Regions from separate parts of the Phreatobacter sp. AB_2022a genome, predicted to be linked through region 1. Evidence: riboswitches for the same ligand, from Rfam matches in the RefSeq annotation. Region 1 holds a riboswitch; the other holds the start of a gene.

The links. A riboswitch is a leader RNA that binds a small molecule or an ion and turns the genes downstream of it on or off. The one in region 1 is predicted to bind glycine.
Region 2: it holds a riboswitch for glycine, as region 1 does, so the genes downstream of both, OZ671_RS19080 (D-amino acid dehydrogenase) here and gcvT (glycine cleavage system aminomethyltransferase GcvT) in region 1, are expected to answer to the same signal.

The regions. Positions count from the first base shown of each region.
Region 1 is NZ_JAPSET010000011.1:65,936-80,358, reverse strand. It holds gene gcvPB (aminomethyl-transferring glycine dehydrogenase subunit GcvPB) at 253-1,821, opposite strand; gene OZ671_RS10265 (hypothetical protein) at 1,835-2,131, opposite strand; gene gcvPA (aminomethyl-transferring glycine dehydrogenase subunit GcvPA) at 2,128-3,486, opposite strand; gene OZ671_RS10255 (OsmC family protein) at 3,504-3,986, opposite strand; gene gcvH (glycine cleavage system protein GcvH) at 4,002-4,379, opposite strand; gene gcvT (glycine cleavage system aminomethyltransferase GcvT) at 4,453-5,592, opposite strand; glycine riboswitch at 5,670-5,800, opposite strand; glycine riboswitch at 5,801-5,909, opposite strand; gene OZ671_RS10240 (hypothetical protein) at 5,997-6,617, opposite strand; gene OZ671_RS10235 (pyridoxal phosphate-dependent aminotransferase) at 6,867-8,045, shown strand; gene OZ671_RS10230 (two-component system sensor histidine kinase NtrB) at 8,250-9,434, shown strand; gene OZ671_RS10225 (response regulator transcription factor) at 9,438-10,082, shown strand; gene OZ671_RS10220 ((2Fe-2S)-binding protein) at 10,225-10,680, shown strand; gene OZ671_RS10215 (xanthine dehydrogenase family protein molybdopterin-binding subunit) at 10,692-12,923, shown strand; gene cobT (nicotinate-nucleotide--dimethylbenzimidazole phosphoribosyltransferase) at 12,951-13,988, opposite strand; gene cobS (adenosylcobinamide-GDP ribazoletransferase) at 14,117-14,423, shown strand, end outside.
Region 2 is NZ_JAPSET010000026.1:77,531-91,953, forward strand. It holds gene OZ671_RS19055 (O-acetylhomoserine aminocarboxypropyltransferase/cysteine synthase family protein) at 1-407, shown strand, start outside; gene OZ671_RS19060 (DUF2778 domain-containing protein) at 740-1,891, shown strand; gene OZ671_RS19065 (SDR family oxidoreductase) at 1,984-2,865, shown strand; gene OZ671_RS19070 (Rieske (2Fe-2S) protein) at 3,353-3,721, opposite strand; gene hppD (4-hydroxyphenylpyruvate dioxygenase) at 3,762-4,874, opposite strand; gene OZ671_RS19080 (D-amino acid dehydrogenase) at 5,096-6,361, opposite strand; glycine riboswitch at 6,495-6,591, opposite strand; gene OZ671_RS19085 (MBL fold metallo-hydrolase) at 6,889-7,938, shown strand; gene OZ671_RS19090 (MFS transporter) at 8,157-9,374, shown strand; gene OZ671_RS19095 (ATP-binding protein) at 9,392-10,249, opposite strand; gene OZ671_RS19100 (AraC family transcriptional regulator) at 10,388-11,182, shown strand; gene OZ671_RS19105 (SDR family NAD(P)-dependent oxidoreductase) at 11,455-12,189, opposite strand; gene OZ671_RS19110 (SMP-30/gluconolactonase/LRE family protein) at 12,236-13,162, opposite strand; gene OZ671_RS19115 (ABC transporter ATP-binding protein) at 13,446-14,423, shown strand, end outside.

The sequences.
Region 1 (14,423 bases):
GGCTGAGAGAACCCGGACCTCCGGGCGCGCGTCACCGCGGCCTTGGGGAGGCCGGGCCGGTAATTCGCGAGGCGGCCGATGCCGCAGGGCGCAGACGACAGAGCATGCGGTCTCTTAAGGGGAAGAGGGCAGCCATGGCAAGCGCTTCGCGCGACTGCGGCCGCCCGCCCACGGATGGAGAGCGCCGTCGCCGGCCCCAAAAAGACGAGGCGGCTCGAAGGCCGCCTCGTCTCGATCATCGTATCGCCGCGCCTATTCGGCGGCCTCGGCATAGGGCGCCGGGGGTGTCCAGCGCAACACCGGGTTGCGCGCGGCCCGCGTCTCGTCGAGACGCCGGCGCGGAGCATGGTAGGGAGCCCCCTTGAACCGCTCGACGTCGCCCTTGACCGCACTCATGGCGAGATCGCGCAGGGTGGCGATGAACAGGTCGAGGGACGCCTTCGATTCCGATTCGGTCGGCTCGATCAGCATGGCGCCGTGGACGACCAGCGGGAAATACATGGTCATCGGGTGATAGCCCTCGTCGATCATCGCCTTGGCGAAATCGAGCGTGGTGACACCGGTATCCTTCAGCCAGGTATCGTCGAACAGTGCCTCGTGCATGCAGGGCTGATCGCCGAAGGGCAGGCTCATCAGGTCCGACAGGCTGGCCCTGATGTAATTGGCGTTGAGCACGGCATCTTCGGACGCCTGCTTCATGCCGTCGGCGCCGTGCGACAGCATATAGGCGAGCGCACGCACGAACATGCCCATCTGGCCGTGGAAGGCGGTCATGCGGCCGAATGGCTGCTCTCCCTTGGCGATGCCGCTCGCTTCCTCGACCAGCTCGAAACGCTCGCCGACATGGACGAAGGGATAGGGCACGAAAGCGGCGAGCCGCTCCGACAGCACCACCGGACCGGCACCCGGACCGCCGCCGCCATGCGGCGTCGAGAAGGTCTTGTGCAGGTTGATGTGCATGGCATCGACGCCGAGGTCGCCGGGCCGGGCCTTGCCGACGATGGCGTTGAAATTCGCGCCGTCGCAGTAGAAATAGGCGCCCGCCTCGTGGATCGCGGCCGCGATCTCGACGATCTCCTTCTCGAAGATGCCACAGGTATTCGGGTTGGTCAGCATGATCGCGGCGACTTCGGGCGTCAGCGCCGCCTTGACGTCGGCAACGTGCACCGTGCCGTCGGCCTGGGCCGGCACCGCCTTCACCTCGAAGCCGATGAGCGCCGCGGTCGCGGGATTGGTGCCATGCGCCGATTCCGGCACCAGCACGATCTTGCGGTGGCCCTCGCCCCGCGCCTCGAGCGCGGCCTTGATCGCCATCATGCCGCACAATTCGCCGTGGGCGCCCGCCTTCGGGCTCATGGCGACCGCCGGCATGCCGGTCAGCTCCTTCAGATAATGGGCGAGCCGGTCGATCAGTTCGAGCGCGCCCTGCACGGTCGACTGGGGCTGGAGCGGATGGACGTCGCCGAGGCCCGGCAGCCGCGCCATCTTCTCGTTGAGGCGCGGATTGTGCTTCATCGTGCAGGAGCCGAGCGAGAACAGCCCGGTATCGATGCCGAAGTTCTTCTGGCTGAGCCGCACGTAGTGACGCATCGTCTCCGGCTCTGAGAGGCCGACGAGACCGATGGCCCCCTCGCGCGCGAGGCCGCCGAGGCGCGACTTCGCGGCCTTCGGCTCGGGCAGGTCGACGCCGGTGGTCTCGGCGCGGCCGATTTCGAACAGCAGCGGCTCCTCGATCTCCAGGCCGTAATTGCCGGTGAAGGTCGGGTGGGCCTGGGCGGAGGCATCGCCTGCGGCGGTGGGGCGGCCCTGACGGTTCATCATGATCTCGCGTCCTTCAGTTCGACGGCCGAGTGGAGTTCGCCTGGCAGCGGTGCCAGCGCATCTGATAGCTCATCTCGCCGCGGCGGCCGTAGCACCAGCCGAGCGCGGCAAGGCGCCGGCCGTAGCCCTGGCGGCGATCGCAGGCCTGGCGGGTCGCGGGCGCATCGCCGCTGCCGCCACGGCAGAGGGTGTTGGCCTCGGTCCAGAGGCGGACGAGGCCGCGGGCATCGCTGCGCGGGCCGGCGGCGGCATGGCCCGCAAAGCCGGTGCAGACGACGGCAGCCGCCGTCAAGGCCAGGGCGCCCCTCATGCGAGCGCCGCCTGGAGCGCCGCGACGAAGGCCGCGCGGTCCTCGTCGGTGTTCACTTCGGTGCTGGCGACGATGATCAGGTCCTTCTCGGCCTTGTCCGAGGGCCAGAGCCGCGAGGCCGGCACGCCGGCGAGCACGCCCTTCGCCGCCATCTTTTCGACGACCGCCGCAGCGTCGCCGGCGACGCGAATGGTGAACTCGTTGAAGAAGCTCTTGTTGAGAAGCTTGGCGCCCGCGACCCCTTCGAGCCGCTCGGCGAGGTCGCAGGCATTGGCGTGGTTGATCGCGGCGAGGCGCTTCAGCCCCGCCTCGCCGAGCAGGCTCAGGTGGATGGTGAAGGCAAGGCACATCAGCCCGGAATTGGTGCAGATGTTGGAGGTCGCCTTTTCCCGGCGGATATGCTGCTCGCGCGTCGACAGGGTCAGAACGAAACCGCGTCGGCCTTCGGCATCGACGGTCTCGCCGCAGAGCCGGCCCGGCATCTGGCGCACGTATTTCGACCGGGTGGCGAACAGGCCGACATAGGGGCCGCCGAAATTCAGGCCGACGCCGATCGACTGGCCCTCGGCCACCACGATATCGGCGCCCATGGCGCCGGGCGAGGTCAGCGCGCCGAGCGACACGACCTCGGTGACGACGGCGATCAGCAGGGCGCCCGCGCCCTGCGCCTTCTCGGCGATCGCTCTCAGGTCGTGCAGATTGCCGAACACGTCGGGTGTCTGGATGACGACGCAGGAGGTCTCGCCGTCGATGGCGTCGGCCACGGCCTTCAGGTCCGCGCCGGCATCGTCGGGATTGGCCTTGAGCGAGACGATCCGGTCGGAGGCCATGCGCGACACGGTCTCGATCGTGTCGCGGTAGTGCGGATGCAGGTTGCCGGCGAGGATCGCCTTGTTGCGCCGGGTCACCCGGTGCGCCATCAGCACCGCCTCGGCCGCGCCGGTCGAGCCGTCATACATGGACGCATTGGCCACATCCATGCCGGTCAGCAGCGCGACCTGGGTCTGGAACTCGAACAGATATTGCAGCGTGCCCTGGGCGATTTCGGGCTGATAGGGCGTATAGCTCGTCAGGAACTCGGAGCGCTGGATCAGATGGTCGACACTGGCGGGCACGTGGTGCTTGTAGGCCCCCGCCCCGACGAAGAAGGGAACCGAGGAAGCCGGCACGTTCTTCGCCGCCATCGCCCCCATGATCCGCTCGACCTCGAGCTCGCCCTTGGCGGTCGGCAGGTCGGCCAGGCCGGTCATCAGCTTGCCCTTGGGCACATTGGCGAAGAGCTCGTCGACCGAAGCGGCACCGATCTTGGCGAGCATGTCGGCGCGGTCTTCGGCGGTCAGCGGCAGGTAGCGCATGAGGCGTCGGGTCCAGTTCAGGCGATGATCGGATCGGAGGCTTCGACCACGACCTCGGCACGGACCGAGTTCGCGATGTAGCACTCCTCATGGGAGCGGTGATGCAGGTGGTCGATGTCGGCGCGGCTCGGCAGGCGGTCGCCGGAGAAGGTCACCGCCGGCCGCAGCGTCACGGTCGAAACGTAGAGCTTGCCCTTGTCGTTCGGGCTCATCACGCCTTCCGCCTTGTCGACGTAGGAATCGACTCGGAAGCCCTGCTTGGCCGCGAAGGCCAGGAAGAACAGCATGTGGCAGGACGAGACGGAGGCGACCAGCGCCTCCTCCGGGTCGACCGCGTCCTCACGGGAGAACGGCACGCGCACGCTCGACGGCGCCGACGAGGCGGGCACCGCGACGCCGCCGTCGAAGCGCCAGACATGCGCCCGCGAATAGCGGTTGTCGGTGAAGACGGCAGCCGCCTCCCGGTTCCAGGCGACCTCGGCGGTGTAGCTGTGCGCCATGACCTGCGCCCCGTGTCAGGAAATCGAGGACAGGAACGCCTGGTAGGCCGCCTCGTCCATCAGGGCGTCGAGCTCGGCCGGATCGGCGATCTTGAGCTTGACGAACCAGCCCTTGCCGGCCGGATCCTCGTTGACGGTGCCGGGGGCGGCCTCGAGCTCGGCGTTGACGGCGATCACCTCGCCGCCGACGGGCGCGTAGATGTCGGAGGCCGCCTTGACGCTCTCGACCACAGCGGTGCCGTCGCCCTTGGCCACCTTGCGGCCGATCTCGGGCAGCTCGACGAAAACGACGTCGCCGAGCTGCTGCTGGGCATAGTCGGAAATGCCGATCGTGCCGGTATCGCCTTCGACGGCGATATATTCGTGGTCCTTGGTGTAGCGGATCGTGGCCATGGGAAGTTCCTCTGGATGGCTATCATGTGAGGCACGGTGCCGGCCGGGCCGGATGCTTGAGCTTCGCCCGACGTCAGCCGCGGAAGTAGCGGTGCGGCGCGAACGGCATGGTGACCACCTTGGCGGGCAGGTCCTTGCCGCGCACCTCGAGCAGCACCGGCGTGCCCGGCTCGGCGAAACGGCTGTTGACGTAACCCATGGCGACCGGGCCGTTGACGGTCGGTCCGAAGCCGCCCGACGTGACCATGCCGATGGCGGCGCCGTCGGCCGCCTTGATCGGGGTGCCCTCGCGCGCCGGCGCCCGGCCGTCGGGTACGATGCCGACCCGGCGGCGCGACGGTCCCTCGGCAAGCTCGCGCTGGATGCGCTGGGCGCCCGGGAAGCCGCCTTCGGTGCGGCGGCGCTTCTGGATCGACCAGGTGAGCCCGGCCTCCACCGGCGAGGTGGTGGTGTCGATATCGTGGCCGTAGAGGCAGAGGCCGGCCTCCAGGCGCAGGCTGTCGCGGGCGCCGAGGCCGATCGGCTTGACCCGCGGGTCGGCGGTCAGCCTCTGCCAGATAGCAGCCGCGTTCTTGGCTTCGATGCAGAGCTCGAAACCATCCTCGCCGGTATAGCCGGAACGGGAGGCGTGGACGAACATGCCGTCGAGCTTGGCCTCGATGAAGGTCATGAACGGCGTTGCGGCAATGCCGGGAATGAGATCGTCCAGCACGGCCGCGGCCTTCGGGCCCTGCAGCGCGACCAGCGCCAGGGTCGGGTCCGGCTTCAGGCTGACACCGGCGGGAAGCCGCGCGGCGATATGGGCGAAATCCTGGTCCTTGCAGGCGGCGTTGACCACCATATAGGCCCAGCCTTCGTAACCGGCGTAACCCGACCGGGTGATCATGAGGTCGTCGAGGATGCCGCCGTCCTCGGCGGTGAGTTGGCTGTAGCGCTGCTGGCCGGGCTTGAGGTTGAGGATATCGGCCGGCACCAGCGCCTCGAGCGCCCGCGCCGTGGTCTCCCAGTCCGGTCCGACGACGAAGGCCTGGCCCATATGGCTGACGTCGAAGAGGCCGGCGTCGCTGCGCGTCCAGTTGTGCTCGGTGAGCACGCCGGTCGGATATTGCACCGGCATGTCGTAGCCGGCGAAGGGCACCATCTTGGCGCCGGCATCGACGTGGAGCTGATGGAGCGGGGTCTTGTGCAGCGGCCCGGAAACGGTCTCAGCCATTGGTCATCCTGCATCGGCGCGCGAACAGGCCCGGGGCGATGGCCCGGACACGCTCGAAACGCGGGCTTGTCGCCCGCTCGCGCCCCTCTGTCGCAGGAACCTGAGAGATTCACCGGGGCCCGAAGGCCAGAGCACCCCGGCAGGGCGCCCTATCGGCTTACTCCGTCGGTGGGCCGGGTTTGGACGCCAGGCCGCTTTCCAGAATGCCGATCCCCCGGCGGTCCTTTTGCCTGAGAGGTTCCGGGGCCGTTGCTCCTTCGGCGCCGGGAGATCTTCAGAACGTAACAAGACCACCCGGACTCTCCCGCCGGGTTCATAAGGCACACCTTGGCAATGACCGCATCGGCAGCCGGAGTCAAGGCGCGGCTGTGGGCCGCGCGCCGTTGGTCCGCAGCGCGCGGGCGTCAGTGGCCGCGGCGGGCCTGGCGGCCGCGCTGACGCTGCTGCGGCTGGGCCATCGTGTCGAAACCGACGAAGATGATGTAGTTCTGTAGCTCTTCCGGCGGCGGCAGGGCGAAGGCGACCTGGTCCTCGATCTGGGTGAAGGAGACGTTCGGCGAGCCGGCCGGCACATCGATCGGCACCGTGTAGAGCCGCGACCAGATCGGCTGCGACAGGCCGCGGGTCACCGCGATGCGGATCGGCAGGCTGAGCCGCGCGCTGCCCTCGGCCTTCGGGCCGGACAGCACGCGTCCCTCGACGCCGACCTTGACGATCATGGTCTGCCCGTCGATGCGGCATTCGCGCGCAAGATCGGTAATGGTCGCCTGGTACCGCAGCTCGGTCGGTCCATCGCCGCCCTGGCGCCAGACGTTGGAGCCGTCGCGCACTTCGATGCGCGGACACAGGTTCTCCTGCAGCGCCTGCGGGCCGGCCTGCACCGGCTGGCCGAACAGCGCATTGTGGACAGGCGAGCCGACGCCCGGCGCCGGCTGCGCCGCAGCCTCGGGCGACTGGCTCTGACCGCCGCCGAAAAGATTGCCACCACTGGTGCCACAGCCCGCGAGACCGGCCGCAAGACCCATTACCAAGGCGATTCGGGCCGTTGCCCGGCCCGTCAAACCAAATCTGCGCAGCACGTAAGGGCCCCTGATAAGCTTTTGCGACCGGGGCTTATAGCAAAGCCAGTCGGGCGGAACCAAGGCCTGATGACGGACCCCGTCCAGGAGCACCATCGCCTTTGGTGATGGACTTCCGTCGTGATTTTCATGAGAAGGGCAGCTTCGCCGCGGCTATGCTGCGCAAACGCCCTTTTTGAAAGCCAGCGCCTGCCCATGACCTCATCCCTCCTCGCCTCGCTCCGCCCGGAAGCCACGGAAGCGCCGGCCAGCGGCATCGTCGAACTGTCGAAATATGCCCGGGCGGCCGGCGACGTGATCCAGCTCTGGGTGGGTGAAGGCGACATGCCGACGCCCGCCTTCATCAGCGAAGCCGCGACCCGCTCGCTGGCCGCGGGCGAGACCACATATACGTGGCAGCGAGGCATTCCCGAGCTTCGCCAGGCGATCGCCGCCTATGCGTCCAACCTCTACGGCCGCCCCCTGTCCCCGGAGCGCTTCTTCGTCTGCGGCTCCGGCATGCAGGCGATCCAGATCGCCATGACCATGGTGGCCGGCCCCGGTGACGAGGTGATCATCCCCTCACCGACCTGGCCGAACGCGCCGGCCGCCGCGGGGCTGCGCGGCGCAACGCCCGTTCTGGTCGAGCTCACCCACGGCAATCGCGGCTGGCAGATCGACCTCGAGCGGATCGCCGCGGCGATCACGCCGCGGACGAAGGCGCTTTTCGTCAACACGCCGTCGAACCCGACCGGCTGGACCGCGACGCGCCAGGAGCTCGTCGACATTCTCGCGCTGGCCCGCAAGCATGGGCTCTGGATCATCGCCGACGAGATCTATACCCGCTTCGTCTGGACCGGCGAGGCCAAGCGCGCGCCCTCGTTCCACGACGTGCGCGAGGACGGCGACCGCATCCTGTGGGTCAACACCTTCTCCAAGAACTGGGCCATGACGGGCTGGCGCATGGGCTGGGTTGAAGCCGACCCTGCGCTCGGCGACGTGATCGAGAACCTCATCCAATATTCGACCTCGGGCTCGCCGATCTTCATCCAGCGGGCCGGCATTGCCGCGCTCGAGCGCGGCGAGAGCCTCGTCGAGCACCAGATCGCCAAGGCCCGCAGGGCGCGCGACATCGTTTCAGCCGCGGTGGAGCGGACCGGCCGCTGCCATTTCTCGCGGCCCGACGGTGCCTTCTACCTGTTCTTCGGCATCGAAGGCGTGACCGACTCCATGGCCGCCGCCATGCGCCTCGTCGATCTCGCCAAGGTCGGCCTTGCGCCAGGCTCCGCCTTCGGCGCCGGCGGAGAAGGCCATCTGCGGCTCTGCTATCTGCGCTCGCCGGAGCAGATCGAGATCGCTGCGGGCCGGCTCGCCGACGCTATCAGGCAGCTCTGATGGGTGGCCTGCCGGTGACGAGCCGCAACCAGCCCTTGCGTACATGACCTAACGGAAAATACCATGAATGCGCCTGACGCGACAGGCTCATTCGGTGTTGCGTGACATCCGGGGCCGTAGCATGCTCTGCGCGCTGGGGCGTATCGGCGCCGTCGCCGGAGGTGCCTTCGCCCCCTTGGTGATGCGTCCGGAGCCGATGCCGCCGTGAGGAGGTCCTCCATCGAGCAGATCAAGAAGGCGTCGCTGACGGTCTCGGAAGCCCGTCTGTCCAGCGTGCTGGACATTGCCGCCGACGGCATCGTCGTGGTCGACGAAAGCCGGACCATGCTGGTGTTCAACAAGGCTTGCGAGACGCTCTTCGGCTGGACCGCCGCGGAGGCCATCGGCCGCCGTGTGGACCTGATCCTCGGCCCCGTCCTTCAGGGCGCGGGCGACGACGCGGATGCGGGCCTTGCGGTCGAGCCCATCGTCGGCGGCGGCCGCGAGGTGGCCGGGCGACATCGCGATGGCACCGCCTTCCCGGTCGAACTGTCGGTGGCGGAGGCGGCGACGCCCGACGGGCGCCAGTTCATCGCCATCCTGCGCGATCTGCGCCCCCGCAAGGAGGCGGAAGAGCGGCTGAACCAGTTGCAGACCGACCTTCTGCACATGGCCCGCGTCTCGGCGGTCGACGAAATGGGGGCTGCGCTGGCGCACGAGTTGAATCAGCCGCTGACGGCGGTGATGCTGTATCTGCAGGCTGTCGGGCGGGCCCATGACAAGGCGACCGACGCGCACCGGCGCGGCGAGATCGGCGCCCATCTCGACGACACCATCCGGTCGATCCTCGGCAAGGCGCAGCGGGAAGCGGAACGGGCCGGCAACATCATCAGGCGCATGCGCGATTTCGTCGAAAAGCGCGAGCCCGAGCGCCGCCTCGTCGATCTCAACGGCCTGGTCGAGGAGGCGGTAGAACTGACGCTGCTCGGCTATCGGCCGGGCGCGCGCGTCGTCCGGCACCTGCGCAGCCCCCTGCCCGCCGTGCGGGTCGACGCCGTGCAGATCCAGCAGATCGTCGTCAATCTCATGCGCAACGCGCTCGAGGCGGTGCGCGGCGGCGGCCAGGAGCGGATCTGGATCGAGACCCAGGCCAAGGACGGCACGATCCGCTTTTCCGTGCGCGACAGCGGCCCCGGCGTGCCGCCGGAAGCCATGCCCCACCTGTTCCGCGCCTTCGCAAGTACGAAGAGAACCGGACTGGGCCTCGGTCTTGCGATTTCCCGGGCGATCGCCCAAAACCATGGCGGGGATCTGACCGTGGATCCCGGCGGCAATGGACGGGGCGCGTGCTTCTCCCTGGTGCTTCCGGAACCGGCGGACGAGGATGCCGGACGCGACGGGATGCGGTGAACCATGGCGACTGCGGCCAAGACCATCTATGCGCATCGGGACATCTTCGTCGTCGACGACGATCCGGCCGTGCGCGATGCGCTCGGCGTCGTCCTGTCGATGGAAGGCTTCTCGGTGACCGGCTTCGCCGACGGCGCGAGCTTTCTCGCCACTGCCCGCAGCCAGGTGCCGGCCTGCGTCATTCTCGACGTGCACATGCCCGGCCGCTCGGGCCTCGACATCCTGAAGGAACTCAACGCCCATCACTATCCGGCGCCGATCTTCATCATTTCGGGCCAGGGTGACATTCCGATGGCGGTCGATGCCATCAAGCATGGCGCGCTCGACTTCATCGAAAAACCCTTCGATGCCGACACCGTCGTCTCGCGGGTTCGCGAAGCGATCGACCTGTCGGCCCGGCGCGCCGCCGCCCCGACGACGCCGATCCTGCGCCAGAGCTTTCCAGGCGCCGAACTGCTCACGCCGAGAGAGCGTGAGGTTCTCGGCCAGATTGCCGGAGGCGCGTCGAACAAGGAGGCGGGCCGCCATCTCGGCATCAGCCCGCGCACCATCGAGGTGCACCGCGCGCGCATCATGGAAAAGCTCGGGGCGAAGAATGCCGCCGACCTCGTGCGCATCGTCCTGACCGAGATCAGGGCCAGCGCCTGACCGCAGGCCGGGCGGCGACCGAACGGGCCGCCATGCCGAAGCCACCCGTCTTCACGATTGCGTGTCGCGTTGCGTCCGCGCGCGCAACCGCCCTATTCTGTCGCCAGTCTCGTTTCCCTCCCACTTCGCCTGGCGAGGCCCCATGCTGACCCTCGACATCAATGGCCGGTCGGTCACGATCGACGCGGAGGCGGACATGCCCCTGCTCTGGGCCATCCGCGACCATGCCCAATTGACCGGCACCAAATTCGGCTGCGGCCAAGCCCTGTGCGGGGCCTGCACCGTCCATGTCGACGGCCAGCCGACGCGCTCCTGTTCGCTTCCCGCGGGCGAAGCCCAGGGCCGCAAGATCACCACCATCGAGGGCGTCTCCGGCAGCGTCGCGGAAGCGGTGCAGGCGGCCTGGCGCAAGCTCGACGTCGTCCAGTGCGGCTATTGCCAGTCCGGCCAGATCATGAGCGCCATCGCCCTTCTGACCGAGAACAAGGCCCCGAGCGACAGCGATATCGACGCCGCGATGGACGGCAATATCTGCCGATGCGGCACCTATGTCCGGATCCGTGCGGCGATCCACGACGCCGCCCGGACGCTGGCGTGAGGGAGGCGGCCATGAGCACTGCACCCAGGACCGGCCGCGGCGATCCCGCCCTTCTGTCGGCGGCCGCCGCGGACGAGGCCTTCGCCGCGACACGGCGTTCGTTTCTCGCCGGTGCGGCCGGCACGCTGATCGTCGCGGCGCTGGTCGGCCCCCGCGGGGCCGAGGCTGCGGACGCCTGCCAGTTCAGCAATGTCACGGCCAATCCGAACGCCTTCGTCAGGATCGGCGCCGACAATACGGTGACCGTGCTGGTCAAGCATCTCGACATGGGCCAGGGTTGCGCCACCGGCCTGACCACCATCGTCGCCGAAGAGCTCGACGCCGACTGGAGCCAGATGCGCGCGGCCTTCGCACCCGCCGATCACCGGCTCTACAACAATTTCGCCTTCGGCCCGATGCAGGGCATCGGCGGCTCGACCGCGATCGCCAATTCCTGGACGCAGTTGCGCAAGGCCGGGGCTGCCGCCCGGCAGATGCTGATCGCCGCCGCGGCCAGCGAATGGAACGTCGCCGCCGGCGAGATCAAGGTCGAGCGCGGGGTCGTCCGCCACGGCACGCGCCAGGCCACGTTCGGCGAACTCTCGGCCAGGGCCTCGACCATGACCGTGCCGGCCGACCCGCCGCTGAAGGAGCCGGCGAACTGGGTGTTCATCGGCAAGGACAAGGCCGTCGGCCGGGTCGACAGCCTGGGCAAGACCTCCGGCCAGACCGTGTTCTCGATCGACGTGCGCCGCCCGGGCATGCTGACCGCGGTGGTGGCGCATGCGCCGAAATTCGGCGCCAGGGTCAAGGCCTTCGATGCCGGCGCGGCCCGCCAGGTGAAAGGCGTCGTCGATGTCGTGGAAATCCCGAGCGGGGTCGCGGTCGTCGCGCGCGACACCTGGTCGGCGATCAAGGGCCGCCAGGCCTTGAAGGTGGTCTGGGACTTTGCCGGTGCCGAGACGCGCTCGTCCGACGCCATCATGGCCGAGTTCCGGCGCCAGGCCGGCCAGCCTGGCCTCAGCGCCGGTCGCCGCGGCAATGCCGAAGGGGCGATCCGCGGCGCGGTGCGGATGCTCGAAGCCGAATTCACCTTCCCCTATCTCGCCCATGCCCCGATGGAGCCGATGAACGGCGTCATCGAAAAGCGGGCTGACGGCGTGATCGAGGCCTGGGCCGGCTTCCAGATGCAAACGCTGGAACAGGCCGCGATCGCCGCGATCTGCGGCGTGTCGACGGCAAAGGTCCACCTCAACACGCTCCATGCCGGCGGCTCGTTCGGCCGGCGCGCGACGGCGGCGTGCGACTATGTCTCGGAAATGAGCCATATCCTCAGGGCGGTCGGCTATCGCGCGCCGATCCATCTCGTCTGGACGCGCGAGGACGACATGACCGGCGGCTACTACCGCCCCATGGTCTATCACCGCATTCGCGCGGGACTGGACAGCCAGGGACGGATCGCCGGCTGGGACCACCGGATCGTCGGCAAGTCGATCCTGATCGGCACGCCGCTGGAAGCCTCGCTGGTGGCCAACGGCGTCGATGCGACGACCGTCGAGGGCGCCCGCAACACCCGCTACGCGATCGACAGCCTCGCCGTCACGGTCAGCAATGGCCGCGAAGGCGTGCCGGTGCTGTGGTGGCGGTCGGTCGGCCACACCCATACCGCCCAGGCGATCGAGGTGATGATGGACGAACTGGCGGAGGCCGCCGGCAAGGATCCCCTCGCCTATCGCCTGAGCTATCTCGACAGGGCGCCGCGCGATGCAGCCGTCCTGAAGCTCGCCGCGGAAAAGGCCGGCTGGGGCCAGCCGCTGCCGGCCGGCCGCGGTCGCGGCATCGCCGTGCACGAGAGCTTCAACACCCATGTCGCCATGGTCGCCGAGGTGACCGTCACCGGCACGCAGGTAAAGGTGGACAGGATCGTCGCCGCCGTCGACTGCGGCATCGCCGTCAATCCCGACGTGGTCCGGGCCCAGATCGAGGGCGCGATCGGCTTCGCCCTGTCGTCGGTGCTGCGCAACCGCATCACGCTGAAGGACGGCGAGGTGCAGGAGCGCAATTTCGACGCGTTCGAGCCGACCCGCATGTCGGAAATGCCGGTCGTGGAGGTGCATATCGTGCCCTCCACGCTGTGCCCGACCGGCATCGGCGAGCCGGGCGTGCCCCTGGTCGGGCCGGCCATTTCCAATGCGGTGTCGGCGGCGACGGGCAAGCGCATGCGCTCGCTGCCGCTCGATCTTGCCGGCATCGGCGGCGCCTGAACCGGGACGCCGCGCAGGTCTTCGCCGTCAGTGCGCCCGGCGGCTGACCGCGGCCTGCTCGAAGGTCGCCATGCCATTGTGCACGGCGACCGCGTTCTTGACGATGCCGCAGGCGAGCGCCGCGCCCGACGCCTCGCCGAGGCGCATGCCGAAATCGAACAGCGGGCGCTTGCCGATGCGCTCCAGCACCCGGCCATGGGCCGGCTCGGCCGACCGGTGGGCGGCAAGGCAATGATCGAGGCTGGCCGGCTCGAGCGCATGCAGGATGGCTGCGGCCGCGGTGACCACATAGCCGTCGAGCAGGACCGGGATGCGCTGCAGCCGGGCGGCGAGGATGGCACCGACGAGCGCGGCGATCTCGCGGCCGCCGACCCGGCGCAGCACTTCCAGCGGGTCGGACAGGTGGTCGCTGCTGCGCTGGACGGCGCGGCCGACCGCCTCGGCCTTGCGCTTCAGTCCCTCGGCATCGACGCCGGTGCCCGGGCCGATCCAGTCCTCCGGGCGCCCGCCATAAAGCGCGAGATAGACGGCCGCGGCCACCGTCGTATTGCCAATGCCCATTTCGCCGAGGCACAGCAGGTCCGTGCCGCCGGCGATCGCCTCCATGCCGAAGGCGATGGTGGCTGCGCAGCCGGGCTCGTCCATGGCATCCTCGACGCTGATGTCGGGCGTCGGCAGATCGATGGCGAGATCGAACACTTTCAGGCCAATATCGTTGGCGACGCAAAGCTGGTTGATGGCGGCGCCGCCGGCAGCGAAATTCTCCAGCATCTGGCGGTTGACGCTGTCCGGGAAGGCCGAGACGCCCTGGGCGGTGACGCCATGGGCGGTGGCGAAGATGGCGACCAGCGGCCGGTCGACGCGCGGCTTCGGATTGGCCGACCAGGCCGCGACCCATTCGACGATCTCTTCGAGGCGCCCGAGCGAACCGGCAGGCTTGGTCAATTCGGCATCGCGCGCCTTCACCGCCGCGACGGCCGTCCTATCGGCCTCCGGCAGGCGGTGCAGGAGGTCGCGGATATCGTCGAAGGGAAGGCCCGACGGATTGGGGGGCGGCAAGGCCATGGCATGGGGTCCTGAAGCTGCGAACGCGCCGGACGGTTAAAGGCTCAGGCCCGCCAAGACAAGCCGGCCGGGCGAGGCATGGCAGGGACCATGGCCCGGCGCGCCGTTCCGGGCTAAGTCATGCCGCCATGACCGACCCGACACTCTGGCGCGACACGCTCAAGGCCCTGCGCTTCTTCTCCCGCCTGCCGCTGCCGCCGCTTCCCGGCGAGGCGGACGCCCATGGCCCGCCGGATTTTTCTGCCCTGGCCCGCGTCGTGCCGCTGGTCGGACTGGTTCTCGGCGGCCTTGCGGGCCTCGCCCTGGTGCCGGCCGCCCTCGTCTGGCCGCCGGTCGTCGCGGCGCTGATCGCAGTCGGCCTCGGCATCGTCATGACCGGTGCCTTCCACGAGGATGGACTGGCCGACACGGCCGACAGTTTCGGTGGCATGACGA
Region 2 (14,423 bases), on a different contig from region 1:
CCAATGCAGAGAAGGTGGCGAACTGGCTCGCCCGGCGGCCGGAGGTCGCCAAGGTCATCCATCCCTCCCAGCAGCAGGGCATCGCCCGCGAGCGCGCCGACCGCTATCTCAAGGGCGGCTATGGCGGCCTCGTCGGCTTCGAACTGGCCGCCGGCCGCGAGGCCGGGCGGCGCTTCATCGACGCGCTGGAACTGCTCTATCACGTCGCCAATATCGGCGATGCGCGGTCGCTGGCGATCCACCCGGCGACCACCACCCATTCCCAGCTCGCGCCCGAGGAGCAGCTCGCCTCCGGCGTGTCCGACAGCTATGTGCGGCTGTCGGTCGGCATCGAGCATATCGACGACATCCTGGCCGACCTCGAACGCGGCCTCGCCGCGGCGGGAGAGCGCGCCAAAGCCGCCTGACCGCCGCGCCGGAAACATCGTCCCCCCGACCGCGCGGAGCCGCCGCACCGGCTCCGCGCGGCGTCGTTTTGGACCGTGACCGGCCGAGCCGAAGCCGTCCATTTGGCTCCCGCGCCACTTTTGCCGAAAAAATCTTCGATTCCCTTCACCGGCGATTAACCCAAACGCTGCCTTATGGAGGTCGAATATTTGTCAGTTTCCCCGTATTAGGGGACGTCGCGGCCGGACGGTCCGCTCGTGACGGACCTTGCCGGGCCGGTCGGCGCGCATGCCGACATCTGGCGGTACGGGATCGAGTAGCGAGTATCGCGAGAGCGTAGCGCATGCGTTACATGACCCGTCGTCAGCGTGGCTTCGCTCAAGCTCCCGGCTATCGCGTCCCGCGCAGCCGCGTGCCCCGCTTCATCGTCGGCATTGCCGGCCTCGGTCTCGTCGGCCTTGCGGCCGGCGCCCTGACCGGCATGGCGATGCGCGACAACCGGCTGCCGGTCGTTCTGTCGGGCCATGCGCCCTATCCGGCCCTGACCGCCCCCGAAACGGTCGGCTCGATCCGCCGCTACGAGCCGCTGCTCGATCCGAACTACGTGCTCGGCCCGAGCCCCGCGCCCTTCGGCCACCGGCCGCCGCTGACCACCGCCATGCGGCCGCTCCCGCAGGCGACCGCCAGCGCGCCGCCGCCGGCTGCCGAACCGGCCCCGGTGCCGAGCATCGTGACGGCAGCCCTGCCCGCCGAGCCGGTCGCACCCGAGGAGGAGGAAACCCAGGCGGTGCCGACGCCGTTGCAGCGGCCCTCACCGATCCTCGGCATGCCCATGCCGGTGCCGCGCCCGCCCGAATTGCGCGCGCCACCGACGGTCGCAGAACGGCCGGCCGCGCCGGCGAGCCCGGCGACGCGCCGTGGCCGCAACGAGGCCGTCGCCGCGGCGCCGCCGCCTGACAACCGGAACTTCTTCGAGCGCCTGCTGAACCTGCGGCCGGTCGCGCCCAGCGGGCCGGTGCTCGCCTATGCCCCCTCCAGCGGCGGCCTCGGCAATGGCCGCAGCCTGAACGATGCCGGTGGCACCGCGCCGCGCATCACCATGCCGATCCCGAACCGCACGCCGCCACACGGCACGGCCATCTACGACATCCGCGCCCGCACGGTGTACCTGCCGAACGGCGAGCGGCTGGAGGCCCATTCCGGCCTCGGCGAGCGCATGGACGATCCGCGCCACGCCCATGTCCGCATGCATGGGCCGACGCCGCCGCACGTCTACGATCTCACCGAACGCGAACAGCGCTTCCATGGCGTCCGGGCGATCCGTCTCAACCCGGTGGGTGGCAGCCGCGCGATTCATGGCCGCGCCGGCCTGCTGGCGCACACCTATCTCCTCGGCCCGCGCGGCGATTCCAACGGCTGCCTGTCCATCAAGGACTACGACCGCTTCCTGCAGGCCTATCTGCGCGGCGAGGTGCGCCGCCTCGTCGTCGTCGCCGGCACCTGACGGCGGAGAGCCGCAGCCGCAGTCCATCTGTCGCGCTGCGGCGGTCCGTGCCACGCTGAAGCCGCCCACCGCCGGCCCTGGAAAGCGCTTTCATGCCTGCGTCACGACCGACCATTCTCGTCACCGGCGGCACCGGCCGCCTCGGCCGACTGATCGTCGCGGACCTGATCGGGCAAGGCGCCGCGGTGCGCGTGCTCACCGCCCGGCCTGCCGAGGCACGCGCCCTGCTCGGCACCGCGATCGACCTCGCCGAAGGCCGCTTCGAGGATGCCGACGCGCTCGCGGCGAGCCTCGCCGGTATCGAGGCGCTGCTGCTGCTGTCGCCGGTCAGCGACACTCTGGCCAGCGGCCAGACGGCGGCCATCGCCGCGGCCGAACGCGCCGGCGTCCGGCGCATCGTCAAGATCTCCGGCTCGACCTGGACGATCGACCCGCCCGGCGCGACCCGTTCGGGCGATGCCCATGCGGCGGTCGAGACGCGCCTGCGCGCCTCGCCGCTCGAGACCGTCGCGCTGAGGCCGAATGCCTGGATGCAGACCTCGCTCGGGCCGGCGCTCGTTCGCGCCGCCGCCACCGGCAGCCTCGCCCTGCCCCAGGGCGACACGCCGGTCGCCTTCATCGATGCGCGCGATATCGCCGCCGTGGCGATGAGGCAGCTCCTTGCCGAGACGATCGCGCCCGGCCCCCTGGTCCTGACCGGCCCGCGCGCCGTGACCGGCACCGAGCTCGCCCGCCTCGCCGCGCAAGGCTCGAGCCGGCCGGTGCAATGGGCCAAGCTCGCCTGGGCCGATCAGGAGGCGCAGCTCGCCGCCGCCGGCGTGCCGCAGTCCCATCGGGCCAATATCCAGCGCTTTGCGATGCTGATGGCGGATGGCGCCGCCGCGCCGGTGACCGCCACGGGCGCACAGATCCTCGGCCGGCCCGCCCGCGATGTCGCGGCCTTCGCCGCGGAAACGCTGGCGGCGACCGGCTGATGGCCCGATCGGCCCGATCGCAAGCACAGGGCCGGCCAAGAAAAAAGGCCGCAGGACATGCCTGCGGCCTGAAAGTTTGTTTCCAGAGGGGAACGCCCCTCGAGCCGAGGGGCAGCGAAAAGGGAGGAAGCCAATTTCGCGATGCAACAAGTACATTTGCAGTGCACAATGGTCAAGGATTAAGCACCTGTCTGCCTCGCATGACAGCACTGCCATGCCGCATGCCTCGGTCTTGAACCCGTCCCAATTCTCCGCGCGCGCGACGATCGACCCGACATGTACCCGGCATTTCGCAACAATTGCGCCCAGGTTCGCGAACCACATATAAACTGTTGAAATCGCTTGGAATTGGCCCGGAGTCCGCAAGCCGGAGAAACGCGAATCGGTTCGCGCCTCATGCGCCGCGAGGTGGCCCCGAGACGTCGAGCGGCGGCACCTTTCAGACCGTGCAGCCGGCCAAACTGGCCTTGCCCCGCCGGTCGCGCGGTCAACCGCCGATGCGGATCTCGCCGCCGGCCTCGGTCACCGGAACCGGGTCGAGGCCGTCGGCGGCGTCGCCCGACAGGCACCCCCCGCTCGCCGCGTCGAACATGGCGCCATGCGCCGAACAGAGCAGGCGCGTGCCGTCGGCCGAGAGCACGTTGGCCGAGCGATAGTCGAGCGGCAGATATTGGTGCGGGCAGGCATTGACATAGGCCTTGAGGCCGTCCCCGGTCCGCACCAGGAGCAGCGGGAAGGCACCGGCTTCCGAGGTGACCGACAGGCAGCGCGCCGCGCCTTGCGCCACCGCCTCGGACGGACAGACCAGCGCCCCGTCCGGCGGGGCGCTCGCATAGGCGCGCCAGGCATCGCTCATCTTGGCCGCCCGGCCATCGTCGTCGGAACCGCGATCATGCTCACTCGGCCGCGGCCGGCTTGAGCACGCCGCGCTGGATCTGATCCTCCTCGATCGACTCGAACAGGGCCTTGAAATTGCCCTCGCCGAAGCCGTCGTCGCCCTTGCGCTGGATGAACTCGAAGAAGATCGGCCCGATCACCGTCTTGGAGAAGATCTGCAGCAGGATGCGGGTCTGGCCGCCGCCCACCACGCCCTCGCCGTCGATCAGGATGCCGCGCTGCTTCATGCGGTCGAGCGGTTCCTGGTGGCCTTTCACCCGGGCCTTCGACTTCTCGTAGTAGATGTCGGGCGGGCCCGGCATGAACGCGAGGCCTGCCGCCGCGATCGCATCGGTGCCGGCATAGATGTCGTTGGTGGCGACCGCGATATGCTGGATGCCCTCGCCCTTGTATTCGCGCAGATATTCCTCGATCTGGCTGTGCTCGTCGGCGCTTTCGTTGATCGGGATGCGGATCTTGCCATCGGGCGAGGTCAGCGCCCGGCTGGTCAGGCCGGTCATCTTGCCAGAAATGTCGAAATAGCGGATCTCGCGGAAATTGAACGTGTCCCGGTAGAACCGGTACCAGGTGTCCATGTTGCCGCGCACGACATTGTGGGTGAGATGGTCGAGGTAGAAGAAGCCGAAGCCTTTCGGCCTCGGATTCACCTCGCCGAGCCAGTCGAACTCACGCGAATAGGCCGAGCCCGTCTCGCCATAGCTGTCGACGAAATAGAGCAGCGAGCCGCCGATGCCGATCACCGCCGGCACGTCGAGCGACTTGCCCTCGCCGGCATATTCGGTGGCGCCGAGGTCGAGCGCGCGCTGCAGCGCCTTCCGCGCGTCGACGACGCGCCAGGCCATGGCCGGCGCACAGGGCCCGTGCTCGGCGACGAAGGCCGAGGCGTGGCTGTTCGGCTCGCGGTTCAGCAGATAGTTGATGTCGCCCTGGCGGTAGAGCGTGATGTCCTTGGTCCGGTGCCGGGCGACCGGCGCGAATCCCATCTGGCGGAACAGCCGGTCGAGCTTTTCCGGCTCGGGATGGGCGAATTCGACGAACTCGAAACCGTCGGTGCCGGCCGGGTTGCTGTCGCTGATGGTGGCCTTGGGCGCGTCATGTGGAAAGGGACCCATTGCCATGTCCTCCCGCATCCTGATGGTCGATGCCGGAAGACTACGCCCACGCCGGTGCGAAAGGGCTGCAAAAGCGCCGACGCCACGCCAGGAGCCTGCACGTTCCATGCGCGTTCGGGCGTCACGGTACACGAAATCGGCGCCGTCCTTTTTGACCGCGCCGATCCCTGCTCATCCCGGCCGCTCTCCGTGCGCGCCCGGATCGTGTCGTTCCGGCGCCGTCAGGCCGCGTTGGCGCGCTGGGTCGCGAGCGCCCCGATCGCATCGGCGGTGGCCGCCGACAGCGTCCAGCCGAGATGGCCGTGGCCGGTATTGTAGAAGACCCGCGGGTTCCGCCCGCGCATCACCCGCGGCATCATGTCGGGCATCATCGGCCGGAGGCCGGCCCAGGGCACGACCTGGCGCGTGCTCATGCCGGGGAAATGGGCGCGGCACCAGGCGATCAGGGGGCCGATGCGCTCGGCCCGGATGTCCTTGTTGACGCCGTTGAACTCGGCCGTGCCGGCCACGCGGAACCGGTCCGCGCCGAGCCGGCTGGTGACGATCTTGGCGCGGTCGTCGAGCAGGCTCGTCCAGGGCGCCGCCTCCCGGTCGGCCGCGTCGATCAGATTGACGGTGATCGAATAGCCCTTGACCGGATAGACGTTGACCCGGTCGCCGGCCTGACGGCCGATGCTGCGCGACATGACGCCGCCGCACACCACCACCTGGTCGAAGCTCTCGATCCGCTCGGGCTCGGCGGCACCGTCGAGCGTCGGCTCGACCGAGCGGCTGGAAATCCGCACGGCAAGATCGGTCGGCACCAGGCCGGTCACCTCGGTCGCCAGCCGCATCGCGACACCCAGCCTTTCGCAGGCCCTGGCGAGGCCATTGGTGAATTTGTGGATGTCGCCGGTGAAGTCCGACGGCGTGTAGAAGCCGCCGTAGAACGCGCCCTTCAGGGCCGGCTCGATGGCGCGGATCTCCCCCAGCGTCACCGCGCGCCGTTCCAGGCCGCCGCGCGCGAGCAGCTGCGACACCCGTGCCGCCGCCTCGAAATCGGCCCTGGTGTGATAGAAATGCAGGATGCCGCGGGTCTCGCAGTCGAAATCGATGCCCTCGTCCCGGGCGATGCGGGTGAGATGGGCCCGCGCCTCGACCGCGAGCCGGGCCGTGGTCACGGTGTTTTCTTCATATTTCGGGATCGCCGCGATGAACTCGGCCATCCAGGACAGCTTGTGCCAGGACGGCGTCGGGTTCACCAGCAGCGGCGCGCCCGGCGTGAACATCCATTTCATGCCCTTCAGCACGGTCGCCCAGCTGTTCCAGACCTCGGCATTGGACGCGGAAAGCTGGCCGCCATTGGCGAAGGAGGTCTCCATCGCCGCATAGGGATGGCGGTCGAAGACCGTGACACGGCAGCCGCGCTTGGCAAGATTGTAGGCCGTGGTGATGCCGGTAATGCCGGCGCCGATCACCGCCACATGGGAGGGTTTCGTCGAAATCATAGGCGCTCCTTCCCGCATCATGCGGGTTCGAACGCCCCCTCTGTCATTGGCCTGAGAGCTTCACCGGCGCTCATGCATTGAGCGGCGACTTACACCATCGGCGGGAGCATGCGGCTCCACTTTTCAGAGTCTGACTTCGGACACGGTCTTTTTGCCTGAGAGTTTCCGGGGCGGTTGCTCCGTCGGCGCCGTCCCACGCGAGGCGGGTCGATCTCTTCCGTGTTGGCGACAAGCAATGCCGTCGTCGCGGCGCAGCTGTCAAGAGCGTGCCGCCGCGGTGTCGCGCGACATGCCTAACGGCCGTCTGGCCGATGGACCGCGGCGTCATATTCTGCCAGATGGGACCGGGGCACCGGCGGCATCCGGCGCGGGTGCCCGGATTTTTGCGCTCGCCGCGTTGCGGGTTCGGCCGTCAGGCGCATGCCGCGGCCGACAGGCACCAGGCGCTGCGAGCATCATTGAAGCCCGTCCTTTTCATCCGATCCGCGGCATCACGTCAGCCATCGCCAACCCGAAAGTCTCCCCGCATGTCCGCCCTGGCCACCGAACCCGATCTCGTCTTCCCCGTGCCGACGCCCCCCGAGCCGGGCGCGGTGCTGGAGATCGCGCCGGGCATCCTCTGGACGCGGCTGCCACTGCCCTTCCGGCTCAACCACGTGAACATCTATCTGATCGAGGACGGCGACGGCTGGGCCGTGCTCGATACCGGCATCGACGACCAGGTGACCCGCGACGCCTGGGAGGCGCTGGTCGCCGGTCCGCTCAAGGGCCGGCGTCTGACGCGCCTGATCGTCACCCATTTCCATCCCGACCATATCGGGCTCGCCGGCTGGCTCGCCCGCCGCTTCGACATGCCGCTGCTGACCAGCCAGACCTCCTATCTGAGCTGCCTGAACATTTCGCTGAAGCCCAATGCGCTCGACGCCAAGCTCTACCGCGACTTCTATCTCAGCCACGGGCTCGGCCAGGAGCTGACCGAGCTGGTCGCGACCCAGGGCAGCGAATATCTGCACATGGTCTCCGACCTGCCCGGCACCTTCCTGCGCCTCGTCGCCGGCGACCAGCTGAGGATCGGCGGGCGGGTCTTTGCGGTCCGGTCCGGCGACGGCCACGCCGCCGAGCAGATCATGCTGCATTCGGCCGAGGACAAGGTGCTGTTCGTCGCCGACCAGGTGCTGGCCAAGATCACGCCCAATGTCAGCGTCTGGGCAGTCGATCCGCATGGCGACCCGCTCGGCCTGTTCCTGCGCAGCCTGCGGCTGCTGAAGGCCGAGATCCCGCCGGATACCCTGGTTCTGCCCGGCCACCAGCTGCCCTTCATCGGGCTGGACCTGCGCAGCCAGCAGCTCATCGCCCATCATGAATCGCGCTGCGCGGCGCTGATCGCCGCCTGCCGCGACAAGCCGCGCTCGGCCGCCGAGCTCATCCCCTTCATGTTCACGCGCAAGCTCGACGCCCACCAGACGAGCTTCGCCTTCAGCGAAGTGCTGTCCCACGTCAACTACACGCTCAACCAGGGCGAGCTGGTGCGCGCCGGCCTCGTCCGCGGCGTCGAATATTTCGCCGCGCCGCGCTGAACCGGGCCGAAACGGCGGCGCTCGCGACGGCCGCGGCTTTCTTCGCGCAAATTGCTGTTCTCGTTCGGCAATTTGCCGGAGCTCAGAGGGCCGGGCGTGCCGGCGTCCGGGAGCGCCGGCAAGCGGCATGGCAGCCGTGCAAATCGGCGCCTTCCGCCGCGGCTTCGGAACGCCTTGGTCTGTCGGACCATGAGGCTTTCGGAGATGTTGGGCCGGCCATGACGGCATCGTCGGACACCATGCCAGCGGCGCGCCGGGGCGAGGCGGCGCTGCTGACGCGCGTCTCGATGGCCCATCTGGTCAGCCATTTCCACATCATGACGCTGCCGGCGCTCATCCCGCTCCTGCCGGCCTATCTCGGCGTCGGCTTCGTCGAGGTCGGCGTCGCGCTCGCCGTCTTCAACATTGTGTCGCTGTTGGTGCAGACGCCGATCGGCTTTCTGGTGGACCGGCTCGGCCCCCGCCGCCTGCTCGTCGCGGCGCTGGTGCTCGGCGGCCTCAGCTTCCTCTCGGTCGCCGCGACCGGCAGCTATCCGCTGCTGCTCGTCGCCATGGCCGCCGCAGGCCTTGCCAACGGCGTCTACCACCCCGCCGACTATGCCCTGCTCTCCGCCGGCATCGACGGCGAGCGCATGGGCCGCGCCTTTTCGGTCCATACCTTCGCGGGCTTTCTCGGCACCGCCATCGCTCCGGCCGTGCTGCTCGGCATTGCCGCGGTCTCGCATGTCGCAGCCGCCTTCGCCGCCTCCGGCCTCATCGGCCTTGCCGTCGCCGCCCTGCTCCTGACCGGCCGGTCGATGCAGCCGGCGCCGGCCCGGCCCGCGCCGGCCAAGGCCGGCGACAGGGCGGGCGGCGGAACCGGCCTGTTCACGCCGGCCGTCCTGTCGCTCACCGCCCTCTTCGTGCTGCTCAACCTCAGCATGGGCGGCGTCCAGAACTTTTCGGTCGCCGCCTTCGTCGCCGGCTACGGCCTCGAACTGGCGCTCGCCAACACGGCGCTGACCGCCTTCCTGTTCGCGAGCGCGCTCGGCGTGCTGGCCGGCGGCACGCTGGCCGACCGCACGAGCCGGCACGGCCAGCTCGCGGCGATCGCCTTCCTCGCGACCGCCGCCCTGGTGGCCCTGGTCGCCCTCGTCCGCATGCCGCCGGTGCTGCTGGTCGCCGTCATGGGCCTCGCCGGCTTCCTCGCCGGCGTCATCACGCCCTCGCGCGACATGATGGTGCGCGCGGCCGCCCCGCCCGGCGCCGAAGGCCGTGTGTTCGGCATCGTCTCCACCGGCTTCAATGTCGGCGGCGTCGCCGGCCCCCTGCTCTACGCCGGCCTGCTCGACCACGGCTATCCGCAGGCGGTGTTCGCCACCGCCGTCGTCTTCATGCTCCTGACCGTGGCTCTCGCCTGGATCCAGGAACGCGGCGGCTGGCCGGCCGGACGCTGACCGGCCGGCCGGCCCGCTCAGGCATGTTCGGCGGCCAGCGCCTGGACGAACTGCCAGGCGGTCCGCCCGGACCGCGCGCCGCGCTGCATCGCCCATTGCAGGGCCTGGCGATCGAGATCGTCCGTCGCGATCCGGATGCCGTGATGGGCGGCATGGCTTCGCACCATGTCGAGGAAGCCGTCCTGGTCGACGACATGGAAGCCGAGCGAAAGGCCGAACCGGTCCGACAGCGACACCCGCTCTTCCACCGCCTCGCCGGGATTGATCGCGGTCGCCCGCTCGTTCTCGACCATTTCGCGGGCCAGAAGATGCCGCCGGTTGGAGGTCGCATAGAACACGACATTGTCGGGCCGCCCGGCTATGCCGCCGTCGAGCACGGCCTTCAGCGACTTGTAGGCCGCCTCGCCCGCATCGAACGACAGATCGTCGCACAGGATGATGAACCGGCGCGGCGTAGCCGCCTCCAGCAGACTGAGCAGGTCGGGCATGGTGCCGATATCCTCGCGCTGCACCTCGACCAGCGCGATGGCGGGCGTGCCTGCGGGCCGTTCGGCATTGACCTGGGCATGCGCGGCCTTGACCAGCGACGACTTGCCGGTGCCGCGCGCGCCCCAGAGCAGGGCATTGTTGGCCGAGCGCCCGGCAGCGAAGGCCCGCGTATTGGCGAGCAGCGCCTCGCGCTGGTGCTCGATCCGCTGCAGCAGGCCGATATCGGTCCGGGAGATGCGCGGTACGGGCTTCAGGCGGCCGGCGCCGGCCAGCCAGAGATAGCCTTCCGCGGCCTGTTCGAGGCCGCTCGCGGGCGCCGGCGGCGCCAGGCGCTCGAAGGCCTCGGCGATGCGCAGGAGGAGATCACGGTTGCTGGGGTCGTTCATCGCGATGGAGCCTGTTGTGTCGGATAGCCACCGCCGGCGGCAGGCGCGGGCACGCAGGCGCCGGCGGACTTGGCGCAATAGCCCGTCGCTTCGGCGTCAGTCTCTCGCTAGAATGACATCGACTATCGCGTTTGGGACATGATGGACACGCGCGAAACACGCCATCTCGGCTATCACGCGACGGAGCGCCCGGTCGCGGCGATGGAGATCGACTATCCCGCGGGCAGTTCGACCGGCCTGCATTCGCACCCGCGTGGCCAGCTGCTTCATGCCATCGAGGGCGTGATGATCGTCCGCTCGGCCGCCGGCTCCTGGGTCGTGCCGCCGAACCGCGCGGTCTGGCTGGTGCCGGACCTCGAGCACGAGGTGCGGATGTGCGGCGCCGTGAAGATCCGCACCCTGTTCGTCGATCCCGCCGCGGCACCGCATCTGCCCCGGGCCAGCTGCGTGCTGGCGGTCTCGCCATTGCTGCGCGAACTGATCATCGCCGCCATCACGGTGCCGCTCGACTACGCGCCCGGCACCCGCGACGAGCGCCTGCTGCAGCTCGTGCTCGACGAGCTGCGCGAAGTCGCCGTGCTGCCGCTGCATCTGCCGCTGCCGCGCGACGCGCGGCTCCGCACGATCTGCGCGGCCCTGACCGCGCATCCCGCCGACACGACAACCGCGGCGCAATGGGCCGGCCGGCTCGGCATCGCCGCCAAGACGCTGCACCGGCTGTTCGCGAGGGATACCGGGCTCACCTTCGGCCAGTGGCGCCAGCAGGCGCGCCTCATCTTCGCACTGGAACGGCTCGCCCGGGGCGCCAGGATCATCGACGTCGCCTTCGATGCCGGCTACGCCAGCCAGAGCGCCTTCACCGCCATGTTCCGCAGGCATTTCGGCCAGCCGCCAAGCGTCTTTTATGAAACGCCTGGGACAGGAATGGCTTAGAGTCTGCGCAATCCTGGGCTGCTGGGATTTGCACCAGGGTCAGCCAGGGTTCGAGGCTCGCTGCGCTCGCACCTCACCATGAGGGATCGAGAGCATTGCAGCAGCGACGGTGCTGGACGCGCGCCAAACGTACCGCTCCATCAGAAACCCTGATGCCGTTCTCCACATTCCTCATGGTGAGGTGCGAACCGCAGGCGAGCCTCGAACCACGGCGACCTTCAATGCAGGGCACGCCCGGCCGCAGTCTCCCCCACCGCCGCGTCGACCCGATCTCAGATCGGCGCGACTCCGACGGTCATGCCGCCGCAGACATAGAGAACCTGGCCGGTGACGAAGGAGGCTTCGTCGGAGAGGAAGAACGCGACGGCGTGGGCGATGTCCTCGGGCTGGCCGAGCCGGCGCACCGGCACCCCCTCGATGATCGCCCGCGTGCGCGGGCTGTTGTGCGGATTGGCGCTGCGGAACAGCTCCGTCTCGATCGGCCCGGGCCCGATCGCATTGACCGTGATGCCGAGCGGGGCGAGTTCGAGAGCCCAGGTGCGGGTCATGCCGATCACGCCCGCCTTCGTCGCCGAATAGGCCGTGCGCAGCTCCTTGCCGAGCGCCGCGCGGCTCGAAATGCTGACGATGCGGCCCCTGCCCGCCTGCTTCATGGCCGGCAGCGCGGCCTGGGCGCAGAGCATGTTGCTGCGCAGATTGATCGCGACGACGCGGTCGAGATCCTCCGCCGTCGTGTCCTCGAGCGTCGCCGGCGCGGCGATGCCGGCATTGTTGACGAGCCAGAGAATGTCATGGCGCGCCGTGATCTCGGCGAGCGCCGCGCGCGTCTCGTCGAGATCGGTCAGGTCGGCCTTGACCCAGCGCGCCGGCGCATCCGCGGCCCCGGGCTGCCGGTCGAGATTGATGACGGGAATGCCGCGGCGGGCGATGCGCGCGACGATCGCCGCGCCGATGCCCTGGCTGCCGCCGGTGACCAGCGCTGCCGCGCCTCCATGGCCTGTCGTCATGCGTCTTTCCTCCTGGCGGCCCGCTGTCGCCGCGCGCCCTTCGTCATCAGCCGTAGTTCAGCGCGAGGCCCGGCCGTCGCCACGGCAGCGCGACGAGCCGACCGGACGAGGACAGGGTGATGAAGGCGGTCTTCAGATCCTTGCCGCCGAAGCAGATATTGGTGGTCCAGCGGTCCGGCATGGGCACGTGCTCGACGGTGCCGCCATCCGGCGCGATGATGGTGATGCCGCCCTCCACGAGCGTCGCGACGCAGATATGGCCCTCGGCGTCGACCGCGAGCGAATCGAACATGCGGTAGCCGCCGAGGCCGGCGACGAGGCGCCCGCCATGCGGCGAGGGAAACGGCTGGCGCCGGATCTCGCCGGGCGCGACGATGTCGAAGGCCCAGAGCCGCGCCGTCTGCGTTTCCGCGACATAGAGCGTCGCGCCGTCGGGCGAGAGCCCGATGCCGTTCGGGGTCATCAGCGGAAAGGCGAGCTCCTTGACGGCGCTGCCGTCGGCGCGGGCGTAATAGACAGCGCCGCGATCCATCTCGCGCGCCCGGACCTTGCCGAGATCGGTGAAATAGAAGCCGCCGTCGGCATCGAAGACGATGTCGTTCGGGCCCTTCAGCGGCCCCTTCTCGGTTTCCGTGTAGAGCACCTCGACAGCACCGGTGGCAAGGTCGACCCGCTCGATCCGGCCGCCGCTATAGTCGTCGGCCTGGGCCACCGGCCGATAGCCGTTCGGGTCGCCCGGCTCCGTCCACTTGAAGCCGCCATTGTTGCACAGATAGGCGCGGCCGTCGGGCCCGAGCGCCAGGCCGTTCGGGCCGCCCCCCGGCGTCGCGACGATGCTGACGGCGCCGTCCGGACCGACCCGCGTCAGCGTGCCCCGGCCGATCTCGACCAGCAGGATCGAGCCGTCGGCCATGGCCACCGGCCCTTCCGGAAACATCAGTCCATCGGCAAGCTCGCGCACAAGCTCGGTCATGGGCGCCTCCCTGGCAGATCGTCATCGCAACACGAAAGCGGGAGACGGCCTAGACCGGATTTTTCATGGCCGTCATGGCGCGGCGGCCCGCAGCGCGCGAAGGCCCACCGAACGTCGCGCGCCACACATTGGAATGATTATAATTCAATAGATTTTTCAATGACTTGCCTGATGACGCACGACGCCATAGGGTGCGCCACCCGTCAGCCCGCCATGGACAGACCCCGTGATTGCATCCGACCATCCCGCGCCCCTCGAACCGCAGAACGCGGCCACCGGGCCGGTGCTCGCCGTCTCCGGTCTCACCACGGCCTTCCGGCGCGAGGGCCAGTGGCATTCCGTCGTGCGCAACCTCGCCTTCGAGGTGGCGCCGAAACAGACGGTCGCCATCGTCGGCGAGTCGGGCTCAGGCAAGAGCGTCACCGCGCTCTCGATCATGCGCCTGATACCGCCGCAGAGCGGCCGGATCGCGGGCAGCATCCGGCTGGCCGGCCAGGAGCTCCTGACCCTTTCCGACAAGGCGATGCGCCAGGTGCGCGGCAATGACGTCGCGATGATCTTCCAGGAGCCGATGACCAGCCTCAATCCGGTGCTGACCGTCGGCTTCCAGATCGCCGAGGCGCTGATCTATCACCATGCCATGCCGCGCGCGGCGGCCGAGGCCGAAGCGATCAGGCTGCTCGACAAGGTCCGCATTCCCTCGGCCGCGAGCCGCTTCCACGACTATCCGCACCGCCTGTCGGGCGGCATGCGCCAGCGCGTGATGATCGCCATGGCGCTCGCCTGCCGGCCGAAACTGCTCATCGCCGACGAGCCGACGACCGCCCTCGACGTCACCATCCAGGCCCAGATCCTGGAACTGATCAAGCTGCTGCAGGAGGAGGACGGCATGTCGGTCCTCTTCATCACCCACGACATGGGCGTGGTCGCCGAGATCGCCGACCGCACCGTCGTCATGTATGGCGGCGAGGCGGTGGAGACCGGCGACACCGCGCGGATCTTCGCCGCGCCGGGTCATCCCTACACCAAGGCGCTGCTGTCGGCCGTGCCCCGGCTCGGCTCGATGACCGGCCGCACGCGGCCGATGCGCTTCCCCGTCGTCGACAAGACGACCGGAGAATCGGATGTTCCGGCCGAAACGCCCGACACGGTCGCCGCGGCCGCCCGGCCGATCCTCGAAGTGGCCGGGCTCACCACCCGCTTCGACATCACCTCGGGCCTGTTCGGCCAGGTCACCGGCCGCGTCCACGCGGTGGAGAAC